One region of the Kitasatospora sp. MBT66 genome, then DNA from elsewhere that is predicted to be linked to it. Evidence: riboswitches for the same ligand, from Rfam matches in the RefSeq annotation. Region 1 holds a riboswitch; each other region holds the start of a gene.
What was found. A riboswitch is a leader RNA that binds a small molecule or an ion and turns the genes downstream of it on or off. The one in region 1 is predicted to bind cobalamin.

Region 1 (4,604 bases):
GGGAGGACGGGAGCGGCGGAAGCCGTCGGGGAACCGGAGGTGGTCGGCGTCGCGGTAGCCGTCGGCGTCGCGGTCGGGCTCGGCGTACCCGTCCCGGTCGGCGTCGCCGTCTGTGTAGCGGTGGGAGTCGGCGTGGCGGTCGGCGTCACCGTCGCAGTCGCGGTAGCAGTCGGCGTCACAGTCGCCGTAGCCGTAGCCGTAGCCGTCGGCGTAGCAGTCCCGGTCGCCGTCGGCGTAGGCGTGGGCGTCCCGCCCAGGTCCCGCCGCAGCGTCCCGAAGGAGACCCCGGTTGCACCGCCCAGCACCTGCGTGGACGCCCGCACGTCCGAGCCCCGCTGCCCCTCGGAGGCAACGTTGAACCCGCCGTCGTCGTTCTGCTGGCCGGCGAGGAAGTCCAGCGCCTTGGCGATCCCCGCGCCGTGGGCGGACCGGCGGAGCGTCATGCCCTGGACCGCGAGCGCGGCCGAGTTGGTCGAGTCGCCGGCCGCGCCGGGGAAGCCGCCGTCGGCGAGCTGCCGGCCCGCGATCCAGGCCACGCCCTTGTCGACGGCCGCCGCGGCCTCGTCACCGGGGACGAGGGCGAGCGCCATGACGGCCATCGCGGTGCTGTCCACGTCGGAGTCGCCGGTGGCGGGGATCAGGCTGGGCCAGGAGCCGTCGGCGTGCTGGAGGCTCTTCAGGTAGGCGATCGGGGCGGCGGCGTTCGCCGTGTCACCGGCCCGCAGCTGGGCCATGATGCCGAGTGCCTGGGAGAACACCGAGGTGGCCCAGGTGTAGTTGCCGGCGCCCGCGCAGCCGGTGCTGTCGTCGGCCTTGGCGCAGGTGACCGCCGCGAGGGCGGCGATCAGGTCGTGGCCGCCGAAGGCGCGCGGGTCGCGGCCGACGACCTCCGCGAGCAGCGCCTCCTTGCCGATGGAGCCGCCGCCGGCGTACTCGGTGCCGATCGCGGTCCAGTCGTTGACGGTGCGGTCGTTGGCGTCCTTGCCCTGCCGGTCCAGGAAGTCGACGATCCCGCGCAGCGCGGTGTCGTCGGTGCCGGTGGCGGCGAGGGCGAAGGCGCCGTCGATGGTGAGGCCGAAGTCGGCGAAGGCCGGGAAGGCCTCGTAATAGTGGCCGTCGATCAGGCGCGCGCGGTCGGTCAGGTAGGCGCTGCCCCGGGCCGGGTCGGGGGTCCGCCCGGCGGGCGGGGTGGTGGCGCCGTCCGGGTTGTGGCGGACGGTGCCGAGGTCGGTGCCGGTCAGGGCCAGGACGGCCTGCTCGGTGGCGGCCGGGTCGGCGTCGGGCGTCGCCTCGTCGGGCCGGACGCCGCCGTCCTCGCCCTGGCGGGCGGCGATCCACGCCTTGGCGGCGGACTGCCGGGCGCCCTGGCCGACGGCCAGCAGTGCCTGGGCCGCGTGGGCGGTGCTGCCGGTGTCGCCGGGGGCACCGGCGTAGGGGGCGTAGGAGCCGTCGGCCTGCTGGCTCGCGGCGAGTTGCTCGGCGGCCTTCTTCGCCGTCGACTCCTGGTCGGCGACACCGCGCAGGGCGAGGACGGCCAGGCTGGTGGAGCCGGGGTCGGACTCGCAGTAGCCGCCCGCGACGATCATCGATCCGGCCATGCCGCCGTCGGCGCACTGGAGGACCGCGAAGCGCGCGAGCGCCGACGCGGGCGGCGTGACACCGGCGCGGCGCAGGGCGATGACCGCCCATGCCTGCGCCCAGGGCGAGGAGGCGCCGTGGAAGTCCCCGGCGGCGGTGCACTTGCCGTTCTCGCCCGGCCCGGCGCACACATGGTCGGTGAGCGCGGCGAGGAGGTCCCGGCCGCCGAAGGACCGGGGGTCGCCCTCGGTGCTCCCGGCGACGAGGGCGAGCAGGGCGGCGGCGCCGGAGTCGGGCTTGCCGGCCGGGCCGTCGGGGTACAGGTAGGCGTCGGTGTGGGCCCGGAGGAAGGCGAGGACCTTGCGCAGCGCCGGGTCCTGGGTCCCGGCGGCGGCGAGCGCGATCGCGGTCTGCGCGGTGCGGGGGTAGTCGGGGCCCTCGAAGGCCCAGTTCTCCATGTGGTCGCCGTCGACCAGGCGGGCGACCAGCCAGGCGGCCGCGGCGGCGGGGTCGCCGGTGCGGGCCGGGCCGGTCGGACTCGCCGTCGCGGTGGGCGAGGCGGACGGCGAGGCGGACGGCGAGGGCCCGGTGTTCCTGGCCCGGACCGAGTCCGGGGTGAAGGACGGCGCCCCGCTGGTGCCGCCGATGTCGGTGCCCCCGTAGACCCAGGCCTCCACCTCCCCCGGCTTGGGCTTCTGCGTCGCGGCGCCGAACTGGCTGTAGGACCAGGTCTGTTGGCCCGGAGCGGCGATCCAGTACGACCAGTACGCCGTCGCCTGCGGGGTGGTGGTGCAGGGCTCCTCGGCCGGGGTCGGGTACTGGGTGCCGCCGTTGAAGCTTCCGGTGCCCAGGCGGCAGATGAAGGCCGGTCCGTCGTGCTCGGTGCCGGCGGTGGTGAATCCGGCCTTGTGCAGCAGGTTCATGCCGGTGCTGGGGTCGGCGTCGCAGCCGCGGACGACACCGCCGCCCCAGTGGCCGAAGTCGACGGCGACGATCGCGCCGGTGGTCGTCGTGCAGTCCTCGATCGGGTCCGCGACCGCGGCCCGGGGGTTGGCGAGCAGCACCGTACCGCCCGCCGCAACCGCGACCGCCCCGGTGACCAGCAGGGACACGACTCCCCTGCCTCTGTGCCGCGTACGACTGCTGCTGACCCTCACCGGCTACTCCCTGGTCGATCGACGCGGGTGCAACGGCGCAGCCGGCAGCCCCCGACAGGCATGGGGACCGCCATGACCACGTCGTAGTCCGCGACGACGCAAGTACTTCGAGAACAGACCCCGGTCCAGGCATTCCGGCTCATCCGCCCGGGGGGGCGGATCTACGGTTGCGGGTCAGCGCCGGATTCGGACCGGCTTCCCCTGGGTGCCGAGGGTGAAAAACCGGTTCATCAGACCACGCTGCCGAACTGGGAGTCAACGGCACGTCACCTGGATCACAAGCCCTCGTCGGCGCCTACGCCGTGCGGTAGCGTCCGCGGTGGCCGAGCGGGGGAACCCGGTGCGAATCCGGGGCTGACGCGCAGCGGTGTGGGGTGCCGTCCGTCGGCGCCCCGAGTCCGAATGCCCGCCCGGCCGCGCACCACGGCGAAAGCCTGCCCACGCGAGCCGGGCGGCGGCCGCTCCGGCCGCCGTGCTCCCGCAGGGGTGCAAGGGGCCGGGGCCGGGTCGGCGCCCGCCACCCCAAGGAGTGTCCCGTGTCCTTCCTCACCTCACGCACCGCCGCCTCCCGCACCGCCGCCTCCCGCACCGCCGCCGCGGTGACCGTCCCGCTGGCGGCCGGAGCCCTGCTGCTGTCGGCCGTTCCCGCGCAGGCGACCGCCACCCCGGCCCAGACAGCCACCTCGAAGAGCACCGGCGTCACCTATCTGAAGTCCCTCCAGGCCGCCGACGGCAGCTACGTCACCGGCGGCGGGCTCTCCAACGAGTGGGCCTTCAGCGCGCTGGCGGCGGCCGGCACCGCGGCGGCGGACGTCACGCCCGGCGGGGACGCCACCAAGAACGCCCGCCTCGTCTACCGCAACCAGCTCGCCGCGCCCGCCTGGCCCAGCGCCTCGCCGGTCGTCACCGACTACGAGCGCGGCATCCTGAACGCCTACGCCGCCGGGATCGACCCCGCGCGCGTCGGGCCCGGCCGCAACCTGGTCGCGGACCTGGCCGCCTACTGGCAGACCGCCGAGCCCGGCTACTACGGCCCGTCCGCCAACTTCAACGGCACCGTCTTCGGCCTGCTCGCCCTCGGCGGCGCCAGGACCCAGAGCGGCACCAGGCGCGTGCCGCAGTCCCTGCTGGACGCCTCGGTCGCCGCCGTGCGCGCCAACCAGCACAACGACGGCGGCTGGAACTACAGCAAGGCCGCCGGCGACCCGACGGCGCTCGCCCAGGGCAGCGACATCGACATGACGGGCGCCGCCATGGCCTCCCTGTGCAGCGGCGGCGTCCCCAACACCGATGCCGCGGTGGTCGCCGCGAAGAACTTCCTCAAGGGCAAGCTGGTCGCCTCCGGTGCGTTCAACTCGATGTGGGGCGCCAACACCGACTCCAACGGCTGGGCCGTCTCCGGCCTCAACGCCTGCGGCATCAACCCCCAGGGCGCCGAGTTCACCAGCGGCGCCGGCAAGACCCCGATCGACTTCCTGATCGCCCAGCAGTTCAAGCCCGGCGGCGGCTTCAAGTACCTGCCCACCGACACCGTCCCGTCCGCCTACGCCTCCGTCGACGGTCTGCGCGCCGTTGCCGGCGCGGGCTTCACCGCCACCCCGCCCGCGCCGAGCGCGGCCGGCGAGCCGGCCTGGGCGGCCACCACCGGCTTCACGCCCGGCACCGCGGCCCGGCTGGCCCTGGTCGTCGACAACGGCACCGCCCCGCTCAAGGTCTGCGCCGTGACCTTCACGCCGACCGGCAGCACCACGACCCTCGGCGAGGTCCTGGACGCGGCCGCCACCGCGACCCCGGGCGGCTGCGTCACCACCGTCACCCCGGCCACCGGCTCCGGCACGATCACCTCGCTCAACGGCACCGCCAACAGCG
Region 2 (4,604 bases), on a different contig from region 1:
CGGTGCTCGCGGCGACGCTGCGGGAAGCGGGCCTGGGCGACGTCGAGATGCTGATCGAGTACGCCCTCCCGCTCAGCAGCAAGCGGGCGGACGTCGTCCTCGCCGGCACCCACCCGGTGACCGGCGAACCGTCCTACGTGGTCGTGGAGCTGAAGCAGTGGTCCGGCGCCGAGCCCGAGGACGGCGCGCCCGCGCTCTGCCGTGTCGACGCGTACCCGCGCCCGGTGCTCAACCCGGTCGAGCAGGTCCGCGACTACGTCCGCTATCTCTGCGACTTCAACGGCGCCCTCGACGGGCGCGAGCACCTGGTCGCGGGGGTGGCGTTCCTCCACAACGCGACCGAGTTCGGTGTGTCCGGGCTCTACGAGGTGGAGCAGAACCAGCAGGGGCGGCTGTTCACCGGGGAGCGCAGGGAGCGGCTGATCGACCACCTCCGCACCCTGCTCGCCCCGGGGCCGGGTTCCGCCGCCGGCGACGCCCTGCGCGCGGGCCGGATCCAGCCGTCCCGGCAGCTGATGGCCGTCGCCGCCGCCGAGGTCCGCGAGCGGGAGCACTTCATCCTCCTGAAGGAGCAGCGCGAGGCGTTCGAGCTGGTGATGCGCGCGGTCCGCAAGGCCCGGCAGTCGGACCACAAGGAGGTCGTGGTGATCACCGGCGGGCCGGGCAGCGGGAAGAGCGTGATCGCCCTCTCGCTGTTGGGCGAGCTCTACCGGGACGGCCACCGCGCGCTGCACGCGACGGGCTCCCAGTCCTTCACGAAGACGATGCGCAAGGTCGCGGGCGCGCGCAAGCCCGAGGTCCAGCAGCTGTTCAAGTACTTCAACAGCTTCATGACGGCCGATAGGAACGGTCTCGACGTGCTCGTCTGCGACGAGGCCCACCGGATCCGTCTGACCTCGGCGAACCGTTGGACCAAGGCCGCGAACCGCACGGGCAAGCCCCAGATCGACGAGCTGATCGACGCCGCGAGGGTGCCGGTGTTCCTGCTGGACGAGCACCAGGTTGTGCGCCCGGGTGAGATGGGCACGGTCGACGAGATCCGGAAGGCCGCGGCGGACAAGGGGCTGTCCTGTCAGGTCGTTCCGCTCGACGGCCAGTTCCGTTGCGGCGGCAGCGAGGCCTACCTGCGCTGGGTGGTACGGCTGCTGGGCCTGCAGGACGAGCAGCCGGCCGTCTGGGAGCCGGACGGCCGGATGGAGCTCCAGGTCGTCGACTCACCGCTGGAGCTGGAGCTGCTGCTGCAGACCCGGAACGCGGAAGGGTTCGGTGCCCGGATGTCGGCCGGGTACTGCTGGAAGTGGACCACGAAGCCGAAGCCGGGCGAGCCCCTCCCCCAGGACGTGGTCATCGGCGACTGGTCCCGGCCGTGGAACGTCCACGGCGACTCGGCGGTGGACGGAGCCCCGCCGTCCGCGCTCTGGGCCACCGATCCGGGCGGCTTCGGGCAGGTCGGCTGCGTGTACACGGCCCAGGGTTTCGAGTACGACTGGAGCGGCGTGATCCTCGGCCCGGACCTCGTGTGGCGGCAGGATCGCTGGGTGACCGACCGGACGGCGTCCAAGGACCCGGTGTTCACGCGGTCCACGCCCGATACCGAGGTCGACCGGCTGATCCGGAACACCTACAAGGTGCTCCTGACCCGCGGGATGATCGGCACCGTGATCACCTCCACCGACGCGGAGACCCGCGCCAAGCTCCGCGAGTTCGCGGGCGGCTGAGCCCGTCGGGCCTGTGCGGGAAGTCGGTCGGTCCGACTTCCCGCACAGGCCCGCCGGTGAGCCGGGCGGGACTACTCGGCGCCGCCGACGGGCGCCGAACCGGGCGCCGAACCGGGGGCGGCAGGGGCGGCCCACTTCTGCTCGACGCCGGCGAGGCGCCAGTAGGCGATGGCGGCGCCCCAGACGACGACGAACAGGCCGACGATGGCGTAGCCGACGTTGTCCAGGGTGATGTCCGCGATCCAGCCGGTCACCGGGTCGGTGAGGTCCAGCTTCTCGTGCAGGACGCCGACGAGTTCGATGGTCCCGATGATGAACGCCACCGCGATGGACAGTCCGGTGATGGTCAGGTTGTAGTAGACCTTGCGCACCGGGTTGGAGAACGCCCACTGGTAGGCGAAGTTCATGAAGGTGCCGTCCAGGGTGTCGAACAGACTCATGCCGGCCGCGAACAGCAGCGGCAGGCAGACGATCGCGTACCAGGGCAGGCCGGAGGCCGCGCCGGAGCCGGCCATCACCATCAGGGTGACCTCGGTCGCGGTGTCGAAGCCCAGGCCGAGCACCATGCCGACCGGGAACATCTGGCCGGGGCGGGTGATCGAGCGGGTGGCCCGGTTCAGCACCCGGGCCAGCAGGCCGCGCGAGTTGAGGTGGTCCTCCAGCTCGGCCTCGTCGAACCGGCCCTCCCGCATCGAGCGGAAGACCTTGAGGATGCCGAACAGCGCGGCCAGGTTGAGCGCGCCGATCAGGTAGAGGAAGGCCCCGGAGGCCGAGGTGCCGACCACGCCCAGCCACTGGTGGGTGGTGGACTCGTCGTCCATCAGGGTGCTGGCCAGTTGCGCGCCGCCCGCCACCAGGGCGGCCATCAGGACCACCATCGAGGAGTGTCCGAGCGCGAACCAGAAGCCGACCGAGACCGGCCGCTTGCCGTCCGCCATCAGCTTCCGGGTGGTGTTGTCGATCACCGCGATGTGGTCGGCGTCGAAGGCGTGCCGCATGCCGAGGGTGTAGGCGGTGATGCCCAGGCCCACCCCGAAGACCTGGGTGCCCACCTCGTACTTCTCCGGCGCGACCAGGAAGATCAGCGTTCCGAAGGCCACCACGTGCATGGCCAGGATCACGGCCATCAGGCCGGCGGTCCGTACGGTGTCCTCCCGCCGCCATCGGAAGGTGGGCAGGGCGGTGGGCGCCGCCGGGGCGGCGACGGTTTCGGGCAGGGTCATCCTGGGATCACGCTCCAGCACCTCGTGGAAATACTTCGTGAGATGCCGCGGCCGGTCTCCTGGCTGACGGGGCTCCCGTACCCGCCTTCCCAGACGCGCGAGGCGCCCAGTGGCGACATGGGTACGGACACTTCCCCCCGATCACAGTGGCGAGGGCCGCTCCGGACTGGGACCCCTGGGGGTCTGTCACCGGTCTTCCCGAGCACCACGGCGGGCAACACCGTAGGGGGCGGGCGGTGACCCTTGCAAGGCTGCGCACCTGCGCAGGTGTCCAGGATCACAGCGTCCCGCCTGCGAGAATGGCCCGTATGCATCTCGTACCGGCCGACCGCGCGGGCCACCGCACCATCGACGGGCACCGGGTCTGCGAGGCCATCGCGGCGATCGGCGACACCGCCCACGTCCGCTCCTGGGCCGAGCGCTTCTCGCTGCTCGCCGACCCCGGCCGCCTCGCCCTGCTGCTCGCGCTGCACCGCACCGGGCCGCTCGCCGTCACCGACCTGGCGGTCGCCACCGGCATGCGCGACCCCGCCGTCTCCCAGGCCCTGCGGCTGCTCCGGACGGCCGGGGTGGTGACCGGCGAGAAGGAGGGACGTGTCGTGCGCTACCGGCTCGTGGACGCGAACCTGCGCCCCCTGCTGGACGCGTGCGCCGTCGACTCCCCCGAGCACCACGAGCACGACGAGCACCCGGAGCACCCCGAGCACCCGGAACGCCCAGGGCACGACGAGCACCCCGAGCACGACGCGGCCACCGGCTGAGCCGGCCCGGTCAGCGGCCCGGTCAGCGGGCCGGGGTACCCGCCGGCTGGCAGGACGGGCACCAGAACAGATTGCGGGAGGCGTGCTCCTCCGCCCGGACCTCGGTGGCGCAGACCAGGCACGGCATCCCGGCCCGCCGGTAGACGTACACCTCGCCGCCGTGGTCGTCGACCCGCGGCGGGCGGCCCATCGCCTCGGGGGTGTGCTCGGGGCGCACGGTGTCGATGCGGCCCGCGCCGGCGCCCTCGCGCATCAGCGCGACCAGGTCGGCCCAGATCGCGTCCCACTCGGCCCGGAGCAGCTCGCGGCCCGTCCGGTGCGGATCGATGCCGTGCCGGAACAGCACCTCGGCGCGGTAGACGTTCCCCACCCCGGCCAGCACCTTCTGGTCCATCAGCAGGGCGGCGACCGTCGTCCGGCTGGCCGCCATCCGCCGCCAGGCGGCCTCCGGGTCGGCGTCGGCGCGCAGCGGGTCGGGGCCGAGCCTGGCGGCCACCGCGGCCTTCTCGGCGCCGGTGATCAGCGCGCAGGTGTTGGGGCCGCGCAGATCGGCGACGTGCTCGTCGTTCTCCAACCGCAGCCGGACCAGCCCGACCGGCGCCGGCACCGGGCCGTCGCCGATCGCGGCGAAGCCGAAGCCCCCGTACAGGCCGAGGTGGATGTGCACCCAGGCGTCCTCGCCGAAGCCGAGGAACAGGTGCTTGCCGACGGCCTCCGCCGCCTCCAGCTCCCGTCCGTCGATCAGCGCGGCGCCGTCCGCGAACCGCCCCTGCGGGCTGCTGGCACGGACCGCCCGGCCGCCGAAGGCACGGTGGTTCTCGGCGGCGAGGCGGTGGATGATGTGGCCTTCCGGCACGGGCGCGGCTCCCCCGGTCGAACGTTCAGGACCCGTCCATCATCGC
Region 3 (4,604 bases), on a different contig from region 1:
GACGCCCCGGCCGCCGTGGCATCCACCGACGCGGCAGCCGCCGCCCCGGCCCTCGAACCCGCCACCGGCACCGCGCCCGACGCCCTCGGCCGCCCCGCCCGGGTGAACATCGGCCGACTCCCGGACGGCACCTACCAGCTCGTCGACCTCACCCACCCCGCCACCGTCACCACCTACGACGCGGCCGGCCGGGACGAGCAGGACTTCCGCCGACTGCCCGCCGACGTCCTCCCGGCCGCCTCGGCGACCACCGACTTCCCGGCCGCCACCGGCACCAGCGGCGCCACCGACGCCCACCTCAACGCCGCCGCCGTCTACGACTTCTACCGCGACCGCCTGGGCCGCGAAGGGATCGACGGCAAGGCCGGACCGATCGTCTCCGTCGTCAACGTCACCAGCAACGGCGCGCCCATGGACAACGCCTACTGGGACGGCACGAAGATGGTCTACGGGGGCGGCAGCGCCAAGTTCCGCCCGTTCGCCGTCGCACGCGACGTGGCCGGCCACGAGATGACGCACGGCGTCGTCAAGTACACCGCGGACTTCGTCGACCTCGGCCAGTCCGGTGCCCTCAACGAGGCCGTCGCCGACTACTTCGGCAACGCCATCGAGGTGACCGGCCGAGGCATCCCGATGACCGACCCCAGGGCGGCGCTGCTCGGCGAGGACCTCTGCCGCACCGGCACCCCCGAGGCCTGCGCCGGCCGCCGGCTGGACGACCGCCGCACCACCGTCGCGGACTACGTCGGGGCGCCCGCCGGGGTCGACAGCGGCGGCATCCACATCAACTCCACCATCGTCTCCGGCGCGTTGTGGGACATCCGGCGCAGCCTCGACCCGCTGCTCGCCGACCGCCTGGTCTACCGCGCGCTCGCCGAGTACCTCACCCCGCTGGACGACTTCGTCGACGCCCGCAACGCGGTGCTCGCCGCGGGCCGCGCGCTCGGCCTCGACCGTGCCCAACTCCGCACCGTGGCCGCGGCCTTCGACGCCCACGGGATCAAGGAAGGCTGGCAGCGCCGGATCGGCGTGGACAGCCGCCCGCTGCTGCGCGAACTCTCCACCGAGAGCGTGGCACCGGATGTCGCCGCCGGCCGCTGGGTGGCGGCCACCGCGGACAAGGGCGCCAAGGGCAGCATGGCCGTCCACACGGGCGCCGTCACCGGCTCCGCCGAGCCCGTCCGGCTCAGCCCGGAGGACGGCCGCTCGCACGGCTGGCCCGCCACCGACGGCACGATCGCTGCCTGGGTGGCGATGGGACCGGGGGCCGACGGCAACTGGGGCATGGAGGTGCTGGCCCGGCCGCTCAACGGTGGGCCGGTGCGCAGCGTCCACCCCGGCGCGAACCGGTTCGTCGCCGACGTCCGGGTCTCCGGCGGTGATGTCGCCTTCCTGCTGACGGACCACGCGACCGGCCGCAGTGGGCCGGTGCTCTCCCACGCCGGGGCTCCGGTGGTGCCGATCGCGCTGCCGGAGGGCCACCGGGCCGCCGGGCTGGCCTTCCACGACGGCCTGCTCGCCTGGACCGAGAGCTGGGAGGTCGGTGAGCGGACCGTGAGTGCGCCGACCGTCTACTCGCTCGCCGCCGGCAAGGTCGTCGCCCAGTACGTGGTGGACGACGCGCACGCCGCCGGCGAGACCGCGGTCGGCAGCCTCCGACTGGCCGGCGGCCGACTGCTGTGGGTGGAGACGCCCTTCGACCGGACGAAGGGCAGCACGATCCGCTCCGGCGCGCTGGACGGCTCCGGAGCGACCGACCTCCTGCCCGCCGGTCCCCGGCCCGGCACCGGCACCGAGCCGCGCCGGATCACCGGCCTCACCGCCTCCGACCGGGCGGTCACCTTCGCCGAGGCCGCGCGGGGGGAGACCAGGAACACCGACCTGCCCAAGCTCTGGCAGCTCCCGCTCACCGGCGGCACCCCCGAGCGGATGTCCTGCAACCGGGGCGGCCAGTACTCCCCGGTGGCCGACCGGGGGACCCGGGTGGTCTGGCTGGACGCCACGGCGGGGCGCACCGATCTGGTCGTGCGCGAGCGCGCGGCCGGCACCTGCTGACCGGAGGCGGCTGCCCCGGGGTCCGCACCAGGGCTCTCGACCCCGAAGCCCGGACCCCGTCCGCCCCGGTCTCCCGCCCGGCCGCCGCATCCCTGCGGCGGTCGGGCGGGTCCCTGTCCTCACCGGGCCGCCGCGTGCCGCGTGCCGCGCGCCGTGCACGACCGGACCGGTGCGCCCCGCACCCCCGGCGGTCCGACCCCGAACCGGCCTTGACCCTCTCTCAGCCGAGCCGACATCATGAGCCGTCATGTTCTGACTCCGCCGTCGGGGGAAGTCCGGTCGAATTCCGGCGCTGACCCGCAACGGTAGGCCGCCGACGGCAGTCGGCGGCGAGCCCGAGTACCCGTCGGCGGAGGTGTGTGTCCCCTCCTCCCGTCGTGGTCTGCGGCCAGGGGCTCCCGGAGCCGTCGGGCAGCTCGCCCCGCACGGTCGCCGGTGGCCGCCCGTGCGCCCAGGCCCGGAAAGGCCTCGCATGTCCGCCTCCGCGCTCCGCCGCCGCCCGCTCCGTCTGCTCGCGATATCCGCGCTGGCCCTGACCGCCACCCTCCCGGCCGTCACCGCCGCCCAGGCCGCCACCCCGGCCCCGGCCCCCACCGCCCCGGCCTCCTCGGTCTCCTCGGCCTCCGGTGACGCCGCCACCTACCGCCCGGACGCCGCCGCGGCCGGCTGGCTGGCCCGCCAGCTCGTCAACGGCGACCACTTCGAGTCGGTCTTCGACGGCACCGCCTACCCCGACCAGGGCCTCACCATCGACGCCGTGCTCGCCTTCGCCGCCGCCGGCAGCGCCGACGAGGCCGCCGCCCGCGCCACCGCCTGGCTCGCCCGGCCCGAGATCCTGAGCGGCTACCTCGGCGACGGCACCACCGAGGCCTACGCCGGTGCCACCGCCAAGCTCCTGCTGGCCGCCGAGGTGCGCGGCACCGCCCCGTCGGCCTTCGGCGGCGTCGACCTGCCCGCCCGGCTGCGCTCCCTCCTGACGCCGAGCGGCCGATTCTCCGACCGCTCCCAGTGGGGCGACTACAGCAACGCCTTCGGCCAGTCCCTCGCCCTGATCGCCCTCCAGCGCACCCCCGGCGGGGCCCCGGCCTCCGCCGTCGACTTCCTGGCCGCCTCCCAGTGCGCCGACGGCGGCTTCCCGGTCGCCTTCGGGCAGGCCACCTGCACCGCCGACACCGACGCCACCGCACTCGCGGCCCAGGCCCTCGCCGCCACCGGCCGCAGCGCCAAGGCCAAGGCCGGCCTGGACTGGCTGACGGCCCACCAGAACACCGACGGCGGTTTCGCCGCGGCCGGTGCCACCGCCTCCAACGCCAACAGCACCGGCCTGGCCACCGCCGCCCTGCTCCCCGGCGGCCGGTTCGTCAGCGGCCTCAAGGGCTGGAGCAGCCTGGTGAAGCTCCAGCAGGGCTGCTCGGCCGATCCCGCCGTGCGCGGCGCCGTCGCCTACGACGCGAGCGGCTTCAACCCCGCCAACGCCGCCCGGGCCACCGCTCAGGCCGTCCTCGGCCTCTCCGGTCAGGGCCTCGCCGGCCTCAGCGCCCACGGCGCCCGCCCGTCCGCCCCCACCCTGGCCTGCCCGGCCCCGGCCGCGCGCCCCTGACGGTCGCCCGCCCGTGACCCCGCACCGCCGTCCGCCGCACCCGAGGAGCACCCCCATGACCACCTCCGCCCGTCCCGCCCGCCGTACCCTCGGCGCCTTCGCCGCCGCCGCGGCCCTCACCGCCGGCCTGCTCGGCGTCTCCACCGCGACCGCCCCGCCGGCCCGGGCCGCCGCCTGCTCCGGCAGCTCCGGGGTCACCGTCGTCGTCGACTTCACCGCCCTCGGTGGCGGCATCGAGACCGGCTGCGCCCCTGGGGACCCGGCCAGCGGCCTCGCCGCCCTGACCGGCGCCGGTTTCTCCTACGCCTTCCACCCGCGCTTCCCGGGCTTCGTCTGCAAGATCAACACCCTGCCGACGACCTGCACCAACCCGACCGGCACCGCCTACTGGTCGTACTGGCACGCCGCGCACGGCGGCCCGTGGTCCTACAGCAACCTCGGCGCCGGCTCCTACAACCCGGCCCCGGGCGAGGTCGAGGGCTGGTCCTTCGGTGCCGGTGCCCAGCCGGGCATCACCGCGCCCTGACCCCGGACCCGCCCGGTGGGTTCTCCGTGCGGACGCTCGGCCTGGAGATCGGCCGGCGTCCGCACGGTGTCCGTCGGGCGGGCCACGCCCCGGCGACCGGGCGGACCGTGCCCTACCGGCCGGGCGCCTTCGGGGCCTCCAGTTCCACGTGGTGGACGGTGAAGCCGCCCCGTATCACCGGGGCGAACGGGGCCGGGGCCATGCAGGTGCCGACCACCGGCTGGTAGGGCTTCTGGTCGGGACCCATGTCGAGATTGGCCACGCCCCAGGAGAAGCCGAGGCGGGCGCCGTCGCGGCCGCTGCCCCGGTAGATGCTCAGACCGATCCTCTCGTTGGCGTTCCCGGTGTCCGAGGTGGTGACGACGGCGGTCAGGGTGGCGACCGGGCCGCCGGTGCTCAGGCAGTCCACCGCGGCCTCGGCGC

Region 2: linked by a shared signal. The riboswitch ahead of BI06_RS25010 (HoxN/HupN/NixA family nickel/cobalt transporter) and the one ahead of BI06_RS55010 (prenyltransferase/squalene oxidase repeat-containing protein) in region 1 are both predicted to bind cobalamin.
Region 3: linked by a shared signal. The riboswitch ahead of BI06_RS54660 (prenyltransferase/squalene oxidase repeat-containing protein) and the one ahead of BI06_RS55010 (prenyltransferase/squalene oxidase repeat-containing protein) in region 1 are both predicted to bind cobalamin.

What each region holds. Positions count from the first base shown of each region.
Region 1 is NZ_JAIY01000002.1:73,079-77,682, reverse strand. Features, by position in the region: gene BI06_RS55010 (prenyltransferase/squalene oxidase repeat-containing protein) at 1-2,690, opposite strand, end outside; cobalamin riboswitch at 2,842-2,975, opposite strand; cobalamin riboswitch at 3,066-3,143, shown strand; gene BI06_RS01750 (hypothetical protein) at 3,272-4,604, shown strand, end outside.
Region 2 is NZ_JAIY01000010.1:92,930-97,533, forward strand. Features, by position in the region: gene BI06_RS25005 (DUF2075 domain-containing protein) at 1-1,718, shown strand, start outside; gene BI06_RS25010 (HoxN/HupN/NixA family nickel/cobalt transporter) at 1,790-2,941, opposite strand; cobalamin riboswitch at 2,973-3,166, opposite strand; partial or broken gene BI06_RS25015 (ArsR/SmtB family transcription factor) at 3,250-3,585, shown strand; gene BI06_RS25020 (Fpg/Nei family DNA glycosylase) at 3,725-4,558, opposite strand.
Region 3 is NZ_JAIY01000003.1:841,321-845,924, forward strand. Features, by position in the region: gene BI06_RS05790 (M4 family metallopeptidase) at 1-2,055, shown strand, start outside; cobalamin riboswitch at 2,282-2,421, shown strand; gene BI06_RS54660 (prenyltransferase/squalene oxidase repeat-containing protein) at 2,528-3,655, shown strand; gene BI06_RS05800 (hypothetical protein) at 3,711-4,181, shown strand; gene BI06_RS05805 (hypothetical protein) at 4,294-4,604, opposite strand, start outside.